3 regions of the Bacillus sp. CIS52 genome follow, and region 3 is predicted to be linked to each of the others. Evidence: riboswitches for the same ligand, from Rfam matches in the RefSeq annotation. Region 3 holds a riboswitch; each other region holds the start of a gene.

What was found. A riboswitch is a leader RNA that binds a small molecule or an ion and turns the genes downstream of it on or off. The one in region 3 is predicted to bind S-adenosylmethionine.
Region 1: linked by a shared signal. The riboswitch ahead of mtnK (S-methyl-5-thioribose kinase) and the one ahead of metN (methionine ABC transporter ATP-binding protein MetN) in region 3 are both predicted to bind S-adenosylmethionine.
Region 2: linked by a shared signal. The riboswitch ahead of ACH32G_RS03355 (methionine biosynthesis PLP-dependent protein) and the one ahead of metN (methionine ABC transporter ATP-binding protein MetN) in region 3 are both predicted to bind S-adenosylmethionine.

What each region holds. Positions count from the first base shown of each region.
Region 1 is NZ_JBIUFR010000001.1:614,029-621,105, forward strand. It holds gene ACH32G_RS02535 (aminotransferase class I/II-fold pyridoxal phosphate-dependent enzyme) at 1-228, opposite strand, end outside; gene ACH32G_RS02540 (carbon-nitrogen family hydrolase) at 321-1,100, shown strand; SAM riboswitch class I at 1,193-1,347, shown strand; gene mtnK (S-methyl-5-thioribose kinase) at 1,457-2,641, shown strand; gene mtnA (S-methyl-5-thioribose-1-phosphate isomerase) at 2,648-3,709, shown strand; gene ACH32G_RS02555 (methylated-DNA--[protein]-cysteine S-methyltransferase) at 3,951-4,448, opposite strand; gene ACH32G_RS02560 (PAS domain S-box protein) at 4,445-6,664, opposite strand; gene ACH32G_RS02565 (acyltransferase family protein) at 6,920-7,077, shown strand, end outside.
Region 2 is NZ_JBIUFR010000001.1:761,106-768,182, reverse strand. It holds gene ACH32G_RS03400 (ATP-dependent helicase) at 1-327, opposite strand, end outside; gene ACH32G_RS03395 (hypothetical protein) at 449-703, shown strand; gene bla (subclass B1 metallo-beta-lactamase) at 833-1,522, shown strand; gene ACH32G_RS03385 (ABC transporter permease) at 1,564-2,286, opposite strand; gene ACH32G_RS03380 (ABC transporter ATP-binding protein) at 2,279-3,016, opposite strand; gene ACH32G_RS03375 (AbrB/MazE/SpoVT family DNA-binding domain-containing protein) at 3,017-3,250, opposite strand; gene ACH32G_RS03370 (GNAT family N-acetyltransferase) at 3,411-3,842, opposite strand; gene ACH32G_RS03365 (YjcG family protein) at 3,847-4,362, opposite strand; gene ACH32G_RS03360 (esterase family protein) at 4,387-5,109, opposite strand; SAM riboswitch class I at 5,284-5,409, shown strand; gene ACH32G_RS03355 (methionine biosynthesis PLP-dependent protein) at 5,478-6,599, shown strand; gene metC (cystathionine beta-lyase) at 6,592-7,077, shown strand, end outside.
Region 3 is NZ_JBIUFR010000001.1:1,806,073-1,813,149, forward strand. It holds gene ACH32G_RS08790 (arsenate reductase family protein) at 1-143, shown strand, start outside; gene gcvH (glycine cleavage system protein GcvH) at 203-586, shown strand; gene ACH32G_RS08800 (YusG family protein) at 641-877, shown strand; gene ACH32G_RS08805 (toprim domain-containing protein) at 947-1,309, shown strand; gene ACH32G_RS08810 (thioredoxin family protein) at 1,318-1,638, shown strand; gene ACH32G_RS08815 (SCP2 sterol-binding domain-containing protein) at 1,735-2,085, shown strand; SAM riboswitch class I at 2,197-2,303, shown strand; gene metN (methionine ABC transporter ATP-binding protein MetN) at 2,409-3,434, shown strand; gene ACH32G_RS08825 (methionine ABC transporter permease) at 3,427-4,095, shown strand; gene metQ (methionine ABC transporter substrate-binding lipoprotein MetQ) at 4,109-4,924, shown strand; gene ACH32G_RS08835 (carboxymuconolactone decarboxylase family protein) at 5,017-5,394, shown strand; gene ACH32G_RS08840 (hypothetical protein) at 5,587-5,739, shown strand; gene sufC (Fe-S cluster assembly ATPase SufC) at 5,917-6,702, shown strand; gene sufD (Fe-S cluster assembly protein SufD) at 6,720-7,077, shown strand, end outside.

The DNA of each region.
Region 1 (7,077 bases), 1.2 Mb from region 3:
TTTGAAGCTGTAAGCGCCCCGGAATGATGAGTATTTATGATTTTCCGGCTTTTCGACGGCGCGCTTCATTTCTTCAACGATATGCTGAGGTGTCGGCTGATCGGGATTCCCCTGTCCTAAATTGATGATGTCTTTGCCTTCTTTCAGCTTTTGATTGACCTTTTGCACCAAAGATGCAAAAAATTGTTCCGGCAGCTGTTTGAGTACATCTGAGACTTCAAAGTTCATATTTTCACCTTCTAAAAATGTCTTGAAATGATAGTCCATCATCATATATGGTTAAATAAAAAAAGTAAAGAGAAACTTGAGGTGTATAAAAAATGAAATGGACCGTTTCCTGTTTGCAATTTGATATTTCATACGGAAATCCTTCAGAAAACTTCAAAAAAGCAGAATCTTTGATTGAGCAAGAAAGCCGCCATGCTGATGTCATCGTGCTTCCTGAGCTGTGGACGACCGGCTATGATCTCACACGGCTTGACCAGCTGGCGGATGAAAACGGCGAAGTTTCGGCACAATGGCTTAAAAAAACGGCCAAAGCATACAACGTACACCTCGTTGCCGGATCTTTTGCAGTCAAAGAAGGCGAAAATGTCTATAACACTATGTACACCGCCGATAACAGCGGAAAGATCGTGAAGCGCTATCAGAAAGCCCATCTGTTTCAGCTGATGGATGAACATCTGTATCTGACAGCAGGAAACAGTGATGGTTCCTTTGAGCTTGACGGTGTCAAGTGCGCCGGGCTGATCTGCTATGATATCCGGTTCCCCGAATGGATCAGAAAGCATACGTCCCAAGGAGCGAATGTCCTGTTTATCTCTGCGGAATGGCCTCTGCCCCGCCTCGATCATTGGCGGAGTCTGCTTGTCGCCAGAGCCATTGAAAACCAATGTTTTGTCGCAGCCTCTAACTGCACGGGGTCAAATCCCGATAATGAATTTGCCGGCCACAGCCTGATTATTGACCCGTGGGGCCGGATTTTAGCCGAAGGAGATCGGACGGAAGGCGCAGTCCGGGCGGAAATCGATGTTTCAGAAAGCGCGTCCGTACGCGAGACCATCCCGGTTTTCAAAGATTTGCGGCATGATTTATATTAATTTTCAAAAAAACGTTGACAAGAATATTCGGCACCTGCTAATATTTTCATCAACTGATTAATCCGAATTGTGATACAAATCAATATATTTTTCTCTTATCGAGAGTTGGGCGAGGGATTGGCCTTTTGACCCCAACAGCAACCGACCGTAATTCCATTGTGAAATGGGGCGCGTACATTTTGCGCCGAGACGATTGTCTCATAGGGCACGGTGCTAATTCCATCAGATGTTATCTGAGAGATAAGAGGCGGACTGCACTGTTTCGGCCTCCTTCTCTTTCAGAGAAGGAGGCTTTTTTTCGGGCGTATTCTCCGTCACGATCTCTTACTGCCACTACATAATTGGAGGGTAAATCCATGTCTGCAACTAAAACAAGTCTTTATGAACAATTAACGGAAAGCTCCGCCGCAGCGTTAGCTGTGAAGCTCGGCTTATTTCAAAGCAAAAGCACTCTCACATGCCGTGAAATCGGCGACGGCAATTTAAATTACGTCTTTCACGTTTTCGATAAAGAAAACAAAAAGGGACTGATTATCAAACAGGCGATTCCTTACGCGAAAATCGTCGGGGAAAGCTGGCCGCTTACGATTGACCGGGCGAGAATCGAAAGCAGCGCCCTCATCCGCCAGGGCGAACACGTGCCCCATCTCGTTCCGGCCGTTTACTATTCCGATACTGAAATGGCGGTCACGGTAATGGAAGACCTTTCGCATCTGAAGATCTCAAGAAAAGGACTGATTGAAGGAAAACATTATCCGAATTTATCAGCTCATATCGGTGAATTTCTGGGAAAAACGCTCTTTTACTCATCCGATTATGCGCTTGATGCGAAAGTAAAACAGCAGCTCGCAAAGCAGTTTACAAATCCCGAACTTTGCAATATTACAGAAAGGCTTGTGTTTACAGAACCGTTTCTCGACCATGAAACAAACGATTTTGAAGAGGAGCTGCGCCCATTCGCAGAAAAAATTTGGAACAATTCCCGCCTGAAAGAAGGCGCTGATGAATTGAAAGCCGTCTTTCTGAATTCCGCGGAAACATTGGTTCACGGCGATCTGCATACGGGAAGCATCTTCGCCGATGAACATGAAACAAAGGTCATTGATCCCGAGTTTGCTTTCTTCGGACCGATCGGCTTTGACATCGGCCAATTTATTGCAAATCTGCTGTTAAACGCCCTCAGCCGGGACGGTGACGACAGACAGCCGTTATATGACCACACCGCCGCCGTATGGGACACATTTGTAAAAACATTCAGTGAAGCATGGGAGAAAGACTGCCTGCCTTCCTGCAGACACCTGCTGGAAAATACACTGAAAAACGCGTTTGAGGAAGCAGTCGGTTTTGCGGGATGCGAACTGATCCGGCGCACGATCGGGCTCGCCCATGTGGCTGACTTGGATGAAATCACTCCGTTTGATAAACGAATTGAACGGAAGAAGCTGGCGCTTGAAATCGGCGCCTATTATATCGAAAACAGAAAAGAACTAAAGCATATCACTGAGGTTCTGGATCAATTTAAGCTCCGTGTAAAGGAATGATGCAGCATGACAAATGAATTTGCCATCCCCCGTTCCGTGGAATGGAAAGAAACACACATCCGCATTTTAAATCAGCAAAAGCTCCCTGATGTCACTGAGTATGCGGATCTTGAAACAAAGGAAGATGTATTCGACGCGATTGTCACACTGAAAGTAAGGGGCGCTCCGGCCATCGGTATAACTGCGGCGTTCGGACTCGCGCTTGCCGCCAAATCGTTTGAAACACGCGATCTTTCTGATTTCCGCCGTCAGCTGGCCGATGTCAAAGCATATTTAAACAGCTCAAGACCGACTGCCGTCAATCTCGCTTGGGCGCTTGACAGACTGACGGATTCCATCAGGAATGCAATCTCAATCAATGAAGCGAAGACAACGCTCGTTCATGAAGCCATTCAAATTCAGGTTGAAGATGAAGAAACATGCCGGATGATCGGCCAAAATGCGCTGCACCTTTTTAAAAAAGGCGACCAGATCATGACCATCTGCAATGCGGGTTCAATTGCCACAAGCCGGTACGGTACGGCGCTTGCTCCCTTTTACTTAGCGAAACAAAAAGACCTCGGCCTTCATATTTACGCATGTGAAACAAGGCCCGTTCTCCAAGGATCGCGGCTGACGGCGTGGGAGCTGATGCAGGGCGGGATTGATGTCACGCTCATTACTGACAGCATGGCCGCCCATACAATGAAGGAAAAACATATTTCAGCAGTCATTGTCGGCGCTGACAGAATTGCTAAAAACGGAGATACAGCCAACAAAATCGGAACGTACGGCCTCGCGATCTTGGCAAACGCCTTTCAGATTCCGTTTTTTGTGGCCGCACCGCTTTCGACATTTGACTTGCAGATTGAAAACGGCGATCAGATTCCGATTGAAGAAAGAGATCCGGATGAGGTCAGACAAATCTCCGGCATACGCACCGCTCCCGAAGATGTGCCGGTCTTCAATCCGGCCTTTGACATCACACCGGGCAGCCTGATTTCAGGCATTATCACCGAGAAAGGAATTGTGACGGGTTCTTACACGGAAGAAATTGAACAATTATTCGCAGACTGCCAGCTGAGCTGAAAAACCGCTGATGATGTTGCCTCAGGCAATGTCAGCGGTTTTTTTGTCTGCATAATGTCAGCACTTCATCTTTTTGGGCGGCTGAAATCAGATGCATTTTAAAAAACAGCTCTGCATAACCGGCTATCTTTTGCGGACGGCTCATTTTCATCAGGCTTCGTCCTCCTTTTTCATCAGACCAACTTTTTTCACTTAATAAAATGATATGTCGGGCGTGAAAAAACGGAACGTGCCATATGCTTTATTTTTCTTTATAGGATATTTGTTCGATGTTCAGCAGCGCCGCTTTCACATCCGTCTTCGTGCCTGCGTATCCCGTTAAGGCGCTGTTTTTGCCGATTACCCGATGGCACGGGACAAAAATCGGCAGCCGGTTGCGTTTATTGGCCTGTCCGATGGCGCGCACCGCTTTCGGCTTGCCGATAGCTTCAGCTACATCGCCATAGCTTCGTGATTCACCGTAAGGAATCATCGTCAGCGCGTTCCATACCTTTTCCTGAAAGAGTGTGCCTTGTTGTTTCAGAGGCAGAGAGAAATGCTTTCTCTCTCCGGAAAAATATGATGTCAGCTGCTGTTTCGCCTCCGACAGCACATCGGTTTCGCAAAATTTCACGCCGGGCGTATCTTTCCGCCACTCCTCAAAATCTTCCCCGGTGAGAAACAGGCCGGTAATAAAGCCCTCTTCCTCCGTCAGACTGACCGTTCCAAACGGTGCTTTCACACTTGTAAAGCAGATCATTCGCCGCTCCTTCTTTCTTCGGTATTCTGCCGGATCGGAAGCGTCAAATGAAAAACCGTTCCCTTCCCTTCTTCACTTTCCACATGAATGCGGCCCTGATGCTCTTCGATGATTTTATAACTGACCATGAGACCGAGGCCCGTCCCCCTGTCTTTTGTCGTGTAGAATGGCTCGCCCAAACGTTTTAATTTGTCTTCAGAAATGCCTGTTCCTTCATCTTGAAGGGATATCAGAATGTGGTCTTTATCAGAAGGCTGGATGGTCACGTAGATATTGCCGCCGCCCGGCATGACTTCAATGGCGTTTTTTAAAATATTGATAAACACCTGTTTTAATTGATTCGGCTCACAATAAATCGGCGGGATGTTCCCGGTCTGGTTCAAATGGATCTGCACATTGACAAGATTGGCTTGGGCATTCAAAAGATCAGCCGTGTCTTTCATAATCTGCGTCACGTCTTTTTCTTCATATAATATTGCCTGAGGTTTCGCTAAAATTAAAAATTCGGTTATGATAGACTCGATGCGTTTTAATTCTGAGGTAATAACGTTAAAGTACAGGGAATATTCGCCTTCAATGCTTCCTTGCAGAAGCTGAATGAACCCTTTCAGCGCAGTCATCGGATTTCTGATTTCGTGGGCGATGCCGGCCGCCAGCTCCCCTACGACGTGAAGAGTGTCGGATTTCCGCAGCCTCTCCTCAAGCTCTTTGGCCTCGGTGACATCTTTAAAGATGGCCAGGTTCATATTTTGAATGATATTCCTTTTGAAGGAAAATTCCAATTTGCGGCTGTCACTGCTGCTTAACAGGAAGGGGATTTCATTATCCATTCCTTCCAAATCGATCTTTTTGGCGGGTACACCCGCGTTTTCAATTTCAAATTTAGAAAGAATATCCGGAACGGTATGCGCTCTCAGCTCATCATCGGGCATGCCGAGTATACGGCTTGCGAGAGGATTCGCGTCAATTATGCGGAATTGGTTGTCAAACAAGACTTTTCCATCCATTGAGCCGTTGAATACTTTTCTGAACTTCAGCTCGCTTTCCCGCAATTCTTTTTCCATCCGCTTACGATCGCTGACATTTCTTAAAATGGTTAAATGCTGACCTTCGAGTATGGTTCGTTTTGATGTGAACTCAAGCTCTTTGTATTGGCCGTTTGCCATTTGAAACAGCATCTCTTCCCGGATTTCCCCGTATTTTTCATATTTCTTCTTAATCTGCTTGTATTTTTTCTGCGGATCAACGATAAACGTACATAAATTCGTCTCCACCAGCTTATCCATCGGCAGCTCGAAAATGCGGCACGCCGACTCGTTTGCTTTGGCGATTTTTCCGTCATCAGACCAAATGACAATCGCGTCCATGGCGTTTTCAAAGATTTCGCGGAAGCGCTCTTCGCTTTTAAAAAGTTTCAATTCCATCGACCGTTTCTCCGTTATGTCTCTCATAATAGACATGTAAAACCCGCTGATTAAGTTGGACGTAATCGTAAACTCAAACAGCTTCTCCTCGCCCGACCGAAGCTTGACCGGCAGTTCTCCTTTGGCGTTTCCTTTTCTCCGGAGGGTGTCCCAGATTTCTTTCAGGTGCTTTTTGTTTTCTCCATCGGTAAAATGGCGGAGCGACAGATGGGACAGTTCATTCTGGCCGATCTCAAAGCTTTTGCAAAAAGAGAGGTTCGCATCAATAAAACCGCCGTCCTTATCAAACAGCACGATGCCGTCGACAGCTCTGTCAAACAAATCTTTGAACAGCTGCTCGTTCATGGAGAATTCACGCTCTAAGATTTTTTTAGAGGAGATATCCCTCATTACCACAAAAAAATAATCCTCCCCAATTCCGTCTCTGGCGAGGAATTCAATGTATTTCGTCGCGCCGCTGTCAAGCTTAATCGGCACCTCTTTCCACAGATAGCCCTTTTTCAAAAATTTTTTCACGGCCTTATTCAGTTCTTCCTGAGGCACGGAATATAAAAAGTCCAGAACGGAGCGGTTCATGAGGCTCTCTGCCTCAATCTGCATCATCCGGGCCGCGGCCTCGTTCGCCTGGACGATTTTCATTTCCTTATGGCATATAAAAATGGCATCAAGCGTGTTATTCATAATCACATGATACCGGTTCAAATCACTCTTCAGGCGGTCATTTTCCTCCTTCAGCCGCTTCAGCTGCTCTTTCAGCGACTCCTTTGTCTGCAAATCCAGAGTTTCAGCCATTCAGTACACTCCTTCTTCAAAAACCTATCCTTCAATATTTCTACAAAATACCTCATCTTCCTTCATTCGCCCTATACATTTCAGAAAATTTCAATGATATGACAAGTTAGAGTCTTTTTCTACGATCCTTACCTCCCCGTTACATCATCCTAACAATCCCTTTTTTCCTCCTTCAATTTTTTGTTTTTTATTTTAAAATGAACATCATCAGGAAATAATCATGCAGTGGATGATTTTTGAAGAGAAGGTGATGCTATGACAAAATCGCGAGACAGTTATTTTGACAACGCCAAGTTTATCTTGATTTTTCTGGTGGTGTTCGGCCATATCCTCCGGTCATTTATTAACGGAAATGAGTTTATGCTCCATCTCTACAAATTCATTTATACTTTTCATATGCCGGCCTTTATTCT
Region 2 (7,077 bases), 1.0 Mb from region 3:
TTTCCATTCTGAGACGATCGGTTTCGGATTCTCTGAAATCGCTTTTCCTTTCGGCAGGCGGAACATGCCGGCTTCCTTATACTCTTCCTTTTCCTTCTCCGCTTTTGGCTCCTTGGCCGCGCATGCTTTTTCACAGGCGGTAAAGTCTCCCTTTTGCCGGTGATAAAATGCCGGCTGCTCTAAAATCGAAAGCCGCATGAAGACGGGCTGGTCACAATGTGCGCAAAAAATATTTCCTTTCTGAGCTTCTTCAAAAAGGAATTGGTAATGTTCTCTAGAATATGTATGTAAATGTATCGTTCGGTTATTCAGTCGGGCGCATTTCAAAAAGGGGTCCTCCCATTAAAAGGTGTTCATCCATTTGATAGACAAAGAATATCATAACAAAAGAACCGCGTTTCAAAAAGTAAGATTAAGGGAAATGAAAAGCTGAAGGGGAGGGGTACATATGATTTATGCAGGACGGATTCAAAACCAGCAGTATACTCAATACGCAAACCGGACAGCGGGTTATAGGCCTGATTACGCCGGCATTACGAAAGCGGCCGCCCTCGCCAATGACAGGATGTACAGAGAGGTGGAGCGCCGCCAGGAAAACACCGCAGCCGCAGAAAAGAACGTACATGAGGAAAAACGTAAGCGCTCTCTTTCCCGTCTGCCGCAAATTATGGGAAAAGGCCGATTGATTAATCAATACGTGTGAAAAACCCGGAAAATATCCGGGTTTTTTTGAGTCGTATATATAAAAGGTGAAGAAGGAGATGATTTTTTTTTGAGAAGGTATACATTATTCATCGCGGGGTTGTTTTTATTCGGCCTCTTTATTGCCGGAATGAAACCGGCGCACGCATCGGCGGGCTCCGCAGCAAAAGATGTCACTCTCACACAGCTGGCGCCGCATGTTTGGATGCATACAAGCACCGGCATGGCAGACGGAAGTCCCGTCCCTGCGAACGGATTGCTCCTTGAGACGTCCAAAGGAATCGTACTGATTGATACGCCATGGAATGACAGTCTCACAGAGCAATTAATGACAAAAATAAAACAGCAGTTTCCCGGTAAAAAGATGACCGATGCCATTGTGACACACGCCCATGACGATCGCATCGGCGGGCTGAACACCCTGTATACATACGGCGTAAAGGTCCACAGCACGAAGCTGACCGCCGACTTCGCCCGGCAGCAGGGATATGACCGGCCGCTCGGAGATTTGAAAAACGTGACCAAGCTGCAGTTTGGCGATATGAAAATTGAAACGTTTTATCCGGGTAAAGGGCACACGGAAGACAATATGACTGTCTGGCTGCCTGAGGATAAGCTCTTATTCGGCGGATGCTTAATCAAGTCATTAGAAACAAAGGAAATCGTGCCTACTCCTGGGTTTTACCCGGACCACTGGCCGCGAGCCGTCCGCAAAGTGATGAAAAGATATCAAGATATCAGTATTGTCGTTCCGGGCCACGGCAGCCCGGGGGATGATCGTCTGCTGCCGCATACGATAAGCCTTCTGAAAGAAACGTAAAAAAGAAGACCGGCGCTCCCATTACGGAGTGCCGGCTTTTTTTATCTCTTCCTAATTTTTATAAAACTGAGGAAAGCAAGTGCAAGCGCCAAAACGGTATATCCCGCTATCGGCCAAACATGCTGATGAAATGAAGAATAATCTCCGGATATGACTTCCTGGGCCAGCTCGATCGAGTGGATAAACGGCAAGGCATAAGCAATATGTCTGAACGTCTCACCGAGCAGATTAACATCCATCCAAGCTCCGCCCAGAAATTGCACGAGTGTTATATAAATCGTTCCGATACCTGAAATTTGTTTGTCCGTAAACACAGCCCCTAAACATAAACCGAAGAAAACGGACATCATCGCAATCGGCAGCAGTACAGCGATACCGGCGAGAAGATTGATCCATTCGGCTGACAAACCGGCAGCCGCTGCTGCGGTAAAACAAATGACAATTTGTAAAACGGCTAACGGGAGCATCGGCAGTGTATAACCGATGACATAATCGGCTGTTTTTAAAGGAGAAGCAAACAAACGGGTCAGAAGAGCGGTCTGTTTGTCTTTTGCGATCAGCAAGGCAGAGAACATCGTAAGGAAAGCAAAGCCGAAAACAATGAGTCCGGGTGCTAAATGCTGGACTTTAAAGGTGTCAAGCGGCGCATTTTTCTCAATCGCCGTAAACAGAAACAATAGAATAACAGGCAGTGCGATTCCAAGGATGATAGATAGGGGATCACGAAAAATCTCTTTGCGGTTGCGTATGGCGAAATCAAGCATAAAGTCCCGCCTCCCCGTCACAAATCGCTAAAAAGGCATCTTCAAATGTGGCTGAATGAGTTTGCTTTTTCAGAGCCTCTGCCGTACCCAGTGCTTTTAATGTCCCATTTTCTAAAATGCAAATACGGTCTGCCAGGGCTTCGGCCTCTTCTAAATAGTGTGTCGTTAAAATAATCGTCATGTCTCCCTTTAATGCCTCAAGATTTTTCCACAACTCGCGGCGTGAACGGACGTCCAGCCCTAATGTCGGCTCATCTAAGAAATAAATATCCGGCTTTGTAATCATACCCATGGCGATGCTGAGCCGGCGCTGCATTCCGCCTGATAATGTTTTTGTTTTTGCTCTTTCTTTCTCTTTTAATTGAAACAATTCGAGCATCTCATCCGTTCTTTTTTTTCCTTCTTTTTTGGAAATTCCATAGACTCCGGCTATAAACTCTAAGTTTTCCCGTACGGTTAAATGAGGGGCAATGGCTGTTTCCTGCGGAGATATATTCATTTTCGGTTTAATTTTATCCAAATCAGTCAAAATGCTGAAGCCGAGCACTGATGCATCACCTTCATCCGGAGAAAGGAGGCCGCAAAGCATGCTGATTAATGTCGTTTTTCCAGCTCCATTCTCACCGAGTAAAGCGAAAAATTCTCCTTTTTCAACTGAAAAATCAAGACGGTCAACGGCGGCGGTTTCTTTATAATGTTTCGTTAATTGCTTCAGCTCAATCGCGTGCATTTACTCATCCTCGCCATCTGCGTCAATTTGCTTTGCGTTTAAAATATCTTTTGCAAATTCGAAAAAGAGTTCTTGTTTTACAAGTGCGATACCCTGCTGGTCATCCCCGAGCATAAGCAGTGAGTCCCCGGGATTTATATCAAAAACATCTCTTGCTTCTTTAGGAATGACAATCTGGCCTTTTGTGCCAACTTTAACGGTCCCGAATATATGCTTTCCTTTAGGTGCTGTCATGTGTATCCCTCCGTTGTGTGAATTGTATTTTTTGTATGAATTGTAATACTTCGTATACTAAACATACATTAACCTTCCATAAAATTCAATAAAATTCATGAAAAAGTAATATTTTCATAAAAAAAGCACTCCTGCCATATCAGCAGAAGTGCTTTTGATTTTATAATTTGTGTTCCTTTATCATTTCCAGGTGGGGGATGCCGGCATCGAGAAATTCTTCGCCGGATGTGACGCGGTACCCTTGTTTTTCATAAAACGGAACCGCCTGCGTCTGCGCATGTAAGATAAAGCTGCCGGCGCCCTGGGCGGCCGCCGCTTTTTCAAGCGCCTGCATAATGATTGCTCCGACACCGAGAGAGCGGTGGCTTTTCATCACGCAGATGCGCTCTAATTTTCCGCGCCCGTCTTTCAAGCGCCATCTGCCGGCTCCGACCGGCTGGCCGCCGTCATATATGACTATATGCTCTGACGCGTCTTCGAATTGATCAATTTCCTCTTCTTCCGGAACGTGCTGCTCTTTCACAAAGACCTCTTTTCTGACGAAAAAAGCGTCATTCAGATGTTTTTCAGTTTTTGCAACGATGGCTTCCAAACAGTTATTCTCCTCCGCCTAATAAAAATGTTTCGTACACAGTCCATGAGCCGTTATCCAGCTGATAGAGCAGGTGAAAACGGTCGATGACTTCTTCGTGGGAAATGTCCTGCATTTTCAGCTGTCCGAGTACGTCGGAATGTTCATCTGACGACAGCTTCTGGCCGACCGTGACATGCGGAACGAAGCTGTATTCCGGCTTACCGGACAATGCTCCTGAGTAGCATTTCTCACTCAGAGTTTTTAATTCCTCCGTCGGCTCCGCTTTCATATATATCACATTATTCACAGGAGAAAACGAGCTGTATTTTGTGATCTTCAGAACGAGCGGGTGCGACTCTTTCGCCGTCTGTCTCAGCTGTGATACGATCTGCTCGATTTCCTGTTCTGTCGCTTCAAACGGATCTCTTACCGTCAGATGCGGCGGTATGAGCGCGTAGCTCGGGTCGTAGCGTTTCCGGTACGAATTTGCGAGATCCTGTAATTTTTTTGATGGAAATAAAACAATACCGTATTTCATGAAAGTTCCCTCCTTAATGAATGGTTACAGCATTTTTTTCAGCGCCGGCGTGATGAGCGGCTGCCAGTATGTCCATTTATGATCCCCGTCAAAGGTTTCATACGTGTATTCAGACTGTTTGCTTTCCAGCAGCTGTTTGAGCTCTTCGTTCGGCGCGGTGAAATCAAGCACCTGGCCGTCCGTCGTGTGGACATCGGTTTCTTTTTCTCCGATTTGATGATAAACGGATATCTGTTTGAGATCCTCCGACTGCCGGACGGCATCCAGCACGTGCCCGTCAACATACGGAGACTGCATGATGACGTTTCCAAACATGTTCGGATAGTCAATCGCCGTCATGAGCGAGACGGTTCCGCCGAGGGAATCCCCGATCATGGTGCGGCCGTATCCGACTTGATAAGTCGGATATTCTTTGTCGATAAAAGGAACGAGCTCATTTGCGATAAACCGTTTATATGAGGCGAACTTAGAGCCTTCGGGATGGTATGTGTTTCTTCGCTCCCGCACATTTTTATATGGGACGCCGATAATGATGCAGCGGTCAATTTCCCCTTTTGACATGAGCTCTTCCGCCTGCCGCCCGATCCTCCCTAATCTGAAATAATCATGGCCGTCCTGGGCGATGACCGTATGATATTTATACAGAGGGGAGTAAGTGTTGGGCAGGTAGACCAAAACGGTCATTTCTTCTTCAAGCTCATGAGAGAAAAGTTTTTTCTCATGAATGATTCCGGTTTTCGGTGCCACTTCGCATTCCTCCAGGCCGCTTCTTGTCTTGATGGTTTTTCCCTATTGTACCATGAATTATTAGAAATTTCTTTCTTCAGATGCACTTCTTGCGAGAGTTCAGAAAATTAAAAAGTTGTTGAAATCCATTTTATAGTGCGTTAATATAGAACAATCAGAAAATACAAAACAATATTCTTATCACGAGAGGTGGAGGGACTGGCCCTTTGAAACCTCAGCAACCGGTTTGCTTTGCCGCGGGAAGGCAAAGTGCCAAGGTGCTAAATCCAGCAAGCGATTCACATGCTTGGAAGATAAGAGGAAGAGAAAAGCTCCTTCTTCTTATGAAGAGGGAGCTTTTTTATTTTTGAAAAGGATGGTGCTTACTGATGACGCAGCATGTTGAAACAAAATTAGCCCAAATTGGAAATAGAAGCGAAGAAGCAACAGGAACGGTCAGTCCGCCGATTTATCTGTCCACCGCTTACCGGCATAGAGGAATAGGAGAATCTACAGGTTTTGATTACGTGCGCACGAAAAACCCGACACGCCAGCTCGTTGAAGACGCTATCGCCGTGTTGGAAAACGGTGCGAGAGGCTTTGCTTTCAGCTCGGGAATGGCAGCCATTCAAACGATTATGGCTTTATTTAAAAGCGGGGATGAATTGATTGTATCCTCCGATTTATACGGAGGCACATACCGTTTGTTTGAAAATGAATGGAGAAAATACGGCTTAAGCTTTATTTACGATGATTTCAGCGATGAAGACTGTTTACGCTCCAAATTAACGGAAAACACGAAAGCGGTATTTGTTGAAACGCCGACAAACCCGTTAATGCAGGAGGCGGACATTGAAAAAATCGCCCGGATTACGAAAGAAGCCGGCCTGCTCTTGATTGTCGATAATACGTTTTATACCCCGGTCATCCAGCGCCCGCTTGAACTGGGAGCCGATATCGTCATTCACAGCGCCACAAAATATTTAGGCGGGCACAATGATCTCCTTGCCGGTCTTGCTGTCGTAAAGGATGAAGAGCTCGGCGACATCATGTTTAATCACCAAAATGCGATCGGAGCCGTTCTCCCGCCATTTGATTCGTGGCTTTTAATGAGAGGGATGAAAACACTCGGGCTCAGAATGCAGCGTCATGAAGAAAACGCCCGTGAACTTGCAGAATTTTTAGAACAGGAAGAAGAAATCGCCGACGTGTTATATCCCGGAAAAGGCGGAATGCTTTCTTTCCGGCTGCAAAAAGAGGAATGGGTCAATCCGTTTTTAAAGGCGCTGAAAACGATCTGTTTTGCAGAAAGTCTCGGCGGGGTGGAAAGCTTTATTACATACCCCGCGACACAGACGCACATGGACATTCCGGAAGATATCCGTATCGCAAACGGCGTCTGCAACCGCCTGCTGAGATTTTCAGTGGGAATTGAACATGCAGAAGACTTGAAGCGGGATGTAAAGCAGGCATTACAGCAAGTAAAAGAGGGGGCCGTGTCATATGAGTAATCAAAATTGGACGCTGGAAACCCAGCTCGTGCACAATCCATTTAAAACTGACGGAGCTACAGGAGCCGTCAGCGTGCCGATTCAGCATGCTTCCACATTTCATCAGTCTTCCTTTGAAGAATTCGGGACATATGATTACAGCCGCTCCGGCACACCGACAAGAACAGCGCTTGAAGAAACGATCGCAGGTCTTGAAGGCGGAACGAGAGGCTTTGCTTTCAGCTCCGGAATGGCGGCGATTTCGACGGCGTTTCTGCTCTTATCCCAAGGCGACCATGTTCTCGTCACGGAGGATGTATACGGCGGAACATTCCGCATGGTGACAGAAGTGCTGTCCCGTTTCGGAATCGAACACACTTTTGTCGATATGACGGACACAGAAGCGGTTGCCCGCGCCATCCAGCCGAATACGAAAGCCATCTATATGGAAACACCGTCAAACCCGACGCTCGGCATCACGGACGTTAAAGCCGTCGTC
Region 3 (7,077 bases):
AAAAACTGTATCACATGTCAGAGGATGAACAGCTTGACCTTCTGTCATCTGACGGTATGCTCCTGAAACGCCCGATTACGACAGACGGCGAAAAAGTCACTGTCGGCTTCAAAGAAGACCAATTCGAAAAATATTGGATGTAATGCCGCGTTCAAAGAATTATGGTATCTTCTTATTATAAGAAAAAATTGGAGGGATTTAGATGAGCACACCGAAAGATATGCGTTATTCCAAAGAGCACGAATGGGTCAAAGTTGAGGACGGAAAAGCCCGTATCGGGATTACACATTTTGCGCAAGCCGAACTTGGCGATATCGTATTTGTCGAGCTTCCGGAAGTCGGCGCTGAAATTAAAGCGGACGAGCCATTCGGCAGCGTAGAATCTGTCAAAACCGTATCCGAATTGTACGCACCGATTAACGGAACGGTGACGGAAGTGAACGAAGACCTTGATGACAGCCCTGAATTCGTAAACGAGTCTCCGTATGAAAAAGCGTGGATGATCGTCGTGGAACCGGCTGATGCTGAAGAAATCGAAAACCTCATGACTTCCGAGCAATATGACGAAATGACACAGGAAGACTGATCGGATAGCCAAAGGGCCATTTGGACATTCTATCTGTAACGGGAGGTGTCTAATATGGCTTTTGATAAACAAAAGGTCGATGTGACGGAGAACGTCACGGGCCGCTTTCAAAACGGCCGGTTTTCCTTGTTTCATGAAAATGAAGCCATCGGCGAGATGACAGGCATGAACCAGTACGAGCTCAAACAGGGCTTTTCATTTGAGAATCAAAAATTTTATAAAACAGCCGATGTCATAAACGGCAGTGATCCGAAATATGTGGATTGCGATTATGAGAACGGCTGGTGTTAACAGTTGGCGGTGAATTTCACTGCCTTCTTTTTTAATCTGACGCTAAAACAATCGGCAGGTGATGCGCTTATGTTCAACGGAGATGAAAAGGTGATCATCGTAGAAGGAAAATCGGATAAAATCAAAGTCAGAGAAGTGCTCATCGAACCCGCGGAAATCGTCTGCACAAACGGGACGATCGGCCAAACCGAACTGGAAGATTTGGCGGACCGCCTGTTTGACAGAGACGTGTTTATATTAACGGACGCGGATGAATCCGGAGAAAAATTAAGAAAACAGCTGAAACGGGAGCTTCCCGAAGCGCGCCATATCTATATAGACAGAACATACAGGCAAGTCGAGTCGTGCCCGGGCCATCATCTCGCATCCGTGCTGATCAGAGCCGGCCTTGATGCAGACCCTGTATTTTTGAAAAAGAACGACCTGAGGTGATAATCAAAATGAAAGAACTCCAAGAAAATGAACTCGAATTGATTCAGGATGACATCTATCTCCTGTATTTGTACACCCCGTTTTGCGGCACATGCCAGTTGGCGTCCAAGATGCTTTCTGTCGTCGAAGAAATGCTGCCCGGCACCGCCTTCTATAAAAACAACGTGAATTATTCCCCCGCATTCGCCAAAGCCTATCAGATTGAGAGCGTTCCGTGCTTTTTGCTGTTTAAAGGCGGAGAGCTTGTTGAGAAAGGATACGCCTTCCGCTCCGTTTCCTATTTATATGAGCTGATTAAACAAAAAACATCGCAAACGTTCCCGATGTGACAATTTTTACAGGAAAATGTCGTGCGGTTTATAAAGGGTTCTGTCCGTTAAAAAGAGAAAGTGTATGTATGGCCATTAAAACGGGAGGTTATACGAGTGGAGAAAATAGAAGTTTTGGAGAATGACGGACAGCATCTGTTTTTGAAACCGCTATTAAACGCCTCAACGCTGCTGATTACATTCCAGGGAGAAAAAGAAGCCTTAACGGTCTCAATTAACGGACAGGGAGAAATGAGAAAAACGGCGGTTTCAAAGGAAAAATCTAATTTGACCTTTTACGGAAACCAGACGGAAATCATCCATCTCCTGCACGGTGATGTCTCTTTGCAGAAGCTCATCCAAAGCGGAAAACTCAAAGTGAAAGGATCATTCCGAGCCCTGCTGAAGCTGGAGGCCATCCTCTGGCTGACAAACGGATTTTTTCAGACGATCAGCAAACGGCCGTAAACTGCCAATCTACTATGTGACAATAGCTTCCATTATTTATTTTATTGACTTTTTATCATTCGCCGTGCTATTCTACAGTAAGAATTTCCGGACGAAAATACGATATGTTTTCTCTTATCAAGAGAGGTGGAGGGAAGTGCCCTATGAAGCCCGGCAACCATCAACGATGTTGAAATGGTGCCAATTCACTCAAAGCGGTCTGCTTTGAAAGATGAGAGAAAGGCCTTTTTCAATAAGCCTTTCTGCTCATTTTTGCAGAAAGGCTTTTCTTTTGCGTAGAAAACCGGAAGATTTCTTAGAATAGTGTAAGGCAGGTGATTGCTTTGATCCATCTTCAAAATGTTTCAAAAATTTACAAAGCGAAGCATGGGGATGTCAATGCTGTCCAAGATGTCACTCTTGATATCAAAAAGGGCGAAATATTTGGAATTATAGGATATAGCGGAGCTGGTAAAAGTTCCTTAATCCGTCTTTTGAACGGCCTTGAAAAGCCGACGTCAGGCATCGTGGAAGTTGCGGGGACGGAATTAAATAAAGTAAGCAGCCGCGGACTGAGAAAAGCGCGCCAGGAAATCAGCATGATTTTCCAGCATTTTAACCTTTTGTGGTCGCGCACCGTCCGGGAGAACATTATGTTTCCGCTGGAAATCGCAGGCGTGAAAAAAAGCGAACGGGTCCGCCGCGCCGATGAGCTGATTAAACTGGTCGGATTAGAGGGGAAAGAAAAGTCTTATCCGTCACAGCTGAGCGGCGGTCAAAAGCAGCGTGTCGGCATCGCCCGGGCGCTCGCCAATAATCCGAAAGTCCTTCTGTGCGATGAAGCGACATCAGCGCTCGACCCGCAGACGACCGATTCAATTTTGGATCTTTTATCCGATATAAATGACAGACTCGGTCTGACGATCGTGCTCATTACCCATGAAATGCACGTCATCCGAAAAATCTGCAACAGAGTCGCCGTTATGGAAAACGGGAAAGTCGTTGAAGAAGGCGAAGTGCTCCAAGTCTTCAGAAACCCGCGCGAACCGATGACCAAGCGTTTCGTTCAGCAGGTGACAGAACCGGAGGAGACGAAAGAAACCATCCAGCATTTTCTGCAGGAAACCGCGACAGGAAAAACGATTCAGCTTTCATTTGTCGGGCAGGCCGCCGAGCAGCCCCTCATTACGGAGATGATTCGAAACTTTGATGTGGACGTCAATATTCTGCAGGGGAAAATCTCACAGACGAAGGACGGAGCCTACGGTTCTTTATTCATCCATATTGACGGTCAGGAAAAAGAAGTAGAAAACGTGATCCGGTTCATCAAAGACAAACAGGTAGAAGCAGAGGTGATCACAAATGTTTGAAAAATGGTTCCCGAACGTTGATTTAACCGAGCTGTGGACGGCCACATACGAGACCCTTTATATGACGGTCATCGCCTTAGCCTTTTCGTTTGTCATCGGAGCGATTCTCGGTCTTCTGCTCTTTTTAACGGGCAAGGGAAGCTTATGGGAAAATAAAATCATTAACACTGTGATTGCGGCGGTCGTTAATATTTTCAGGTCTATTCCGTTTCTTATTTTAATTATTCTGCTTCTCGGTTTTACTAAGTTTTTGGTCAGGTCAATTTTAGGGCCGAACGCGGCATTGCCGGCGCTGATTATCGGCTCCGCGCCGTTTTATGCCCGGCTTGTTGAAATCGCGCTGCGGGAAGTCAATAAAGGAGTCATCGAAGCTGCCAGATCAATGGGAGCAAAGACATCGACGATTATCTTCAAAGTGCTGATTCCTGAATCAATGCCTGCGTTAATTTCGGGCATCACCGTTACAGCCATCGCCCTGATCGGATCTACCGCCATTGCCGGCGCCATCGGTTCAGGCGGACTCGGAAACCTTGCATATGTAGAGGGGTACCAGTCCAATAATACGGATGTAACGTTTGTAGCAACTGTATTTATACTCATCATCGTCTTTATCATTCAAATCATCGGTGATGTGATTACAAATATAATAGACAAAAGATAAGGGAGGATTTACATTGAAAAAGATTGTACTAAGTGCGCTGCTGCTTGTGTTCGCGGGAGTTTTGGCCGCCTGCGGATCAAACGGATCAAATAAAAAGGAAATCGTCGTCGCTGCGACAAAGACGCCGCACGCTGAAATCTTAAAAGAAGCGGAGCCGCTCCTGAAGGAAAAAGGCTACACATTAAAAGTAAAAGTGCTGAACGATTACAAAATGTACAACAAAGCGCTAGCTGATAAAGAAGTGGATGCGAACTACTTCCAGCACGTTCCTTACCTTGAACAGGAAATGAAAGAAAATAAAGATTACAAACTCGTGAATGCCGGAGCCGTTCACCTTGAGCCGTTCGGTATTTATACGAAAAAATACAAATCACTGAAAGACCTGCCTAAAGGCGCGACCATCATCATGACAAACAACGTCGCTGAACAAGGCCGGATGCTGGCGATGCTTGAAAAAGCCGGATTGATTACTCTTGATCCGAAGGTAAAAACAATTGACGCCACTACGAAAAACATTACGAAAAACCCGAAAGACCTGACATTCAAAAAAATCGCCCCTGAATTAACGGCGAAAGCATATAATGAAGAAGAAGGCGATGCAGTCTTCATTAACGTCAACTATGCGATTCAAAACAAACTGAATCCGTTAAAAGATGCGATTCAAGTAGAATCAACGAAAAACAACCCGTACGCAAACATCATCGCCGTACGCAAAGGTGATGAAAAATCAGCGAAAATCAAAGCGCTTATGGAAGTGCTTCACTCTAAGAAAATCAAAGACTTTATTGAGAAAAAATACGACGGAGCCGTGCTTCCTGTATCTGAATAAAGCAAAAACCCCGGATGGATCATCCGGGGTTTTTTTCGGGTATTAATCGGAGAACTGTCCATAATAAAAAGGAAGGTTAACGATTGGAGGGAATGGCAGTGGCTCAATACCAGGATAACGGAAACAGCGTGCATGACGCATTGAAACAATATAAAGAAGGTTTAGGCATATTCGAGCAAAAAATGCCGATGATGGGGCGGAAGTTTAATGAATTTACTGAACAGTGTTTTTCAGCGGATTCATTAACTGAAAAAGAGAAACAATTAATCGCTCTGGGCATCAGCATCAGCGCTCAAGATGAATTTTGCATGATTTATCACACGAAAGGCTGTCTTGATCAGGGCGCGACAGAGGAAAACATCCTTGAGGTCATCAGCGTTGCGGCGGCATTCGGGGGAGGCGCGGCTCTCAGTCAGGGAGTAACCCTCGTGCAGCAGTGTATTCAGGAATTCGGACATACGACGCATTAGAAAGAGCAATCGTATGAATACCGTTTTTCAGATAAAGCCAGCGCCGGTTACCGGCACATTCGAAAGGATTCAGGGGCACACTCCCTTTGGCCGGAGCAGAGGATCATTGTTACAATAGAAGCAAATAGATGAAGGGATTGATTCATTATCTGCACCAGCCACGAGAGACTGGACCTTGACTATACGCCTGAAATGGAAAAAGCGATGCAGAAATCACACGGCATCGGCTACGAGGAATACGGACGGCGTCTTTCAAAAAGGATGGAAGTCGAACGGCAGAGGGAGCTTGAGTACCAAAAAAGCAAGTTCCTCGCAGCGCAGTTTAATGAGAAAATCGGTCAGTAAAAAAGGGTGGAATTCCGCCCTTTTTCTGTTTCAAACAGCTTTAACTACGTCCGGTTCTTTGATAAACTTTAGGAATGTTCCGGGTAATATAAAAAGTTGTATTTACTTTTCATTTGTTATAAAATTAGAATGAGAATAAATTGAGAATAATGATTATATATTTTTGGAGGTATAGATATGGCTGCTTCAACATTAACGATCAAGGATCTTCACGTTGAAATCGAAGGAAAAGAGATCTTAAAAGGTGTAAACCTTGAAATAAAAGGCGGCGAATTCCACGCTGTCATGGGGCCGAACGGTACCGGTAAATCAACGCTTTCTGCAGCGATTATGGGACATCCGAAATACGAAGTCACTAAAGGCAGCATCACGCTTGACGGCAAGGATGTACTGGAAATGGAAGTGGACGAGCGCGCTCAGGCGGGTCTTTTCCTTGCGATGCAGTACCCAAGTGAAATCAGCGGTGTGACGAATGCCGACTTCCTTCGCTCTGCGATTAACGCACGCCGCGAAGAAGGCGATGAAATTTCTCTTATGAAATTCATCCGCAAAATGGACGAAAACATGGAGTTCCTTGAAATGGACCCTGAAATGGCGCAGCGTTACCTGAACGAAGGTTTCTCAGGCGGAGAGAAAAAACGTAACGAAATCCTTCAGCTTATGATGATCGAGCCGAAAATCGCCATTCTTGACGAGATCGATTCAGGTCTTGATATCGATGCGCTTAAAGTTGTTTCTAAAGGAATCAACAAAATGCGCAGCGAAAACTTCGGCTGCTTAATGATCACTCACTATCAGCGCCTTCTGAACTACATCACGCCGGATGTCGTTCACGTTATGATGCAGGGACGCGTAGTGAAATCAGGCGGTGCGGAGCTTGCACAGCGCCTTGAAGCGGAAGGTTATGACTGGATTAAACAAGAACTCGGCATTGAAGACGAAACTGTAGGCCAAGAAGCGTAAGCGTTAGGGGGATTAACATGACATTGGAAACGAAACTATCCGTAGATCAGGAATATGTCAAAGGCTTTTCCGAAAAGCATCAAGAACCTGCCTGGCTGAAAAACCTGCGCTTACAGGCTCTTGAAAAAGCTGAAGATCTGCCGCTGCCTAAGCCTGATAAAACAAAAATCACAAATTGGAACTTTACAAAGTTCAACAAGCATACAGTAGAAAACGCGCCGCTTGCTTCTTTGGAAGATTTAGCTGATGAAGCAAAAGCGCTGATCGATATTGAAAATGAAGACAAAACGTTATATGTGCAGCGTGACCAAACGCCTGCATTCCTGTCTCTCTCTAAAGAGCTGAAAGATAAAGGCGTTATTTTCACGGACATCT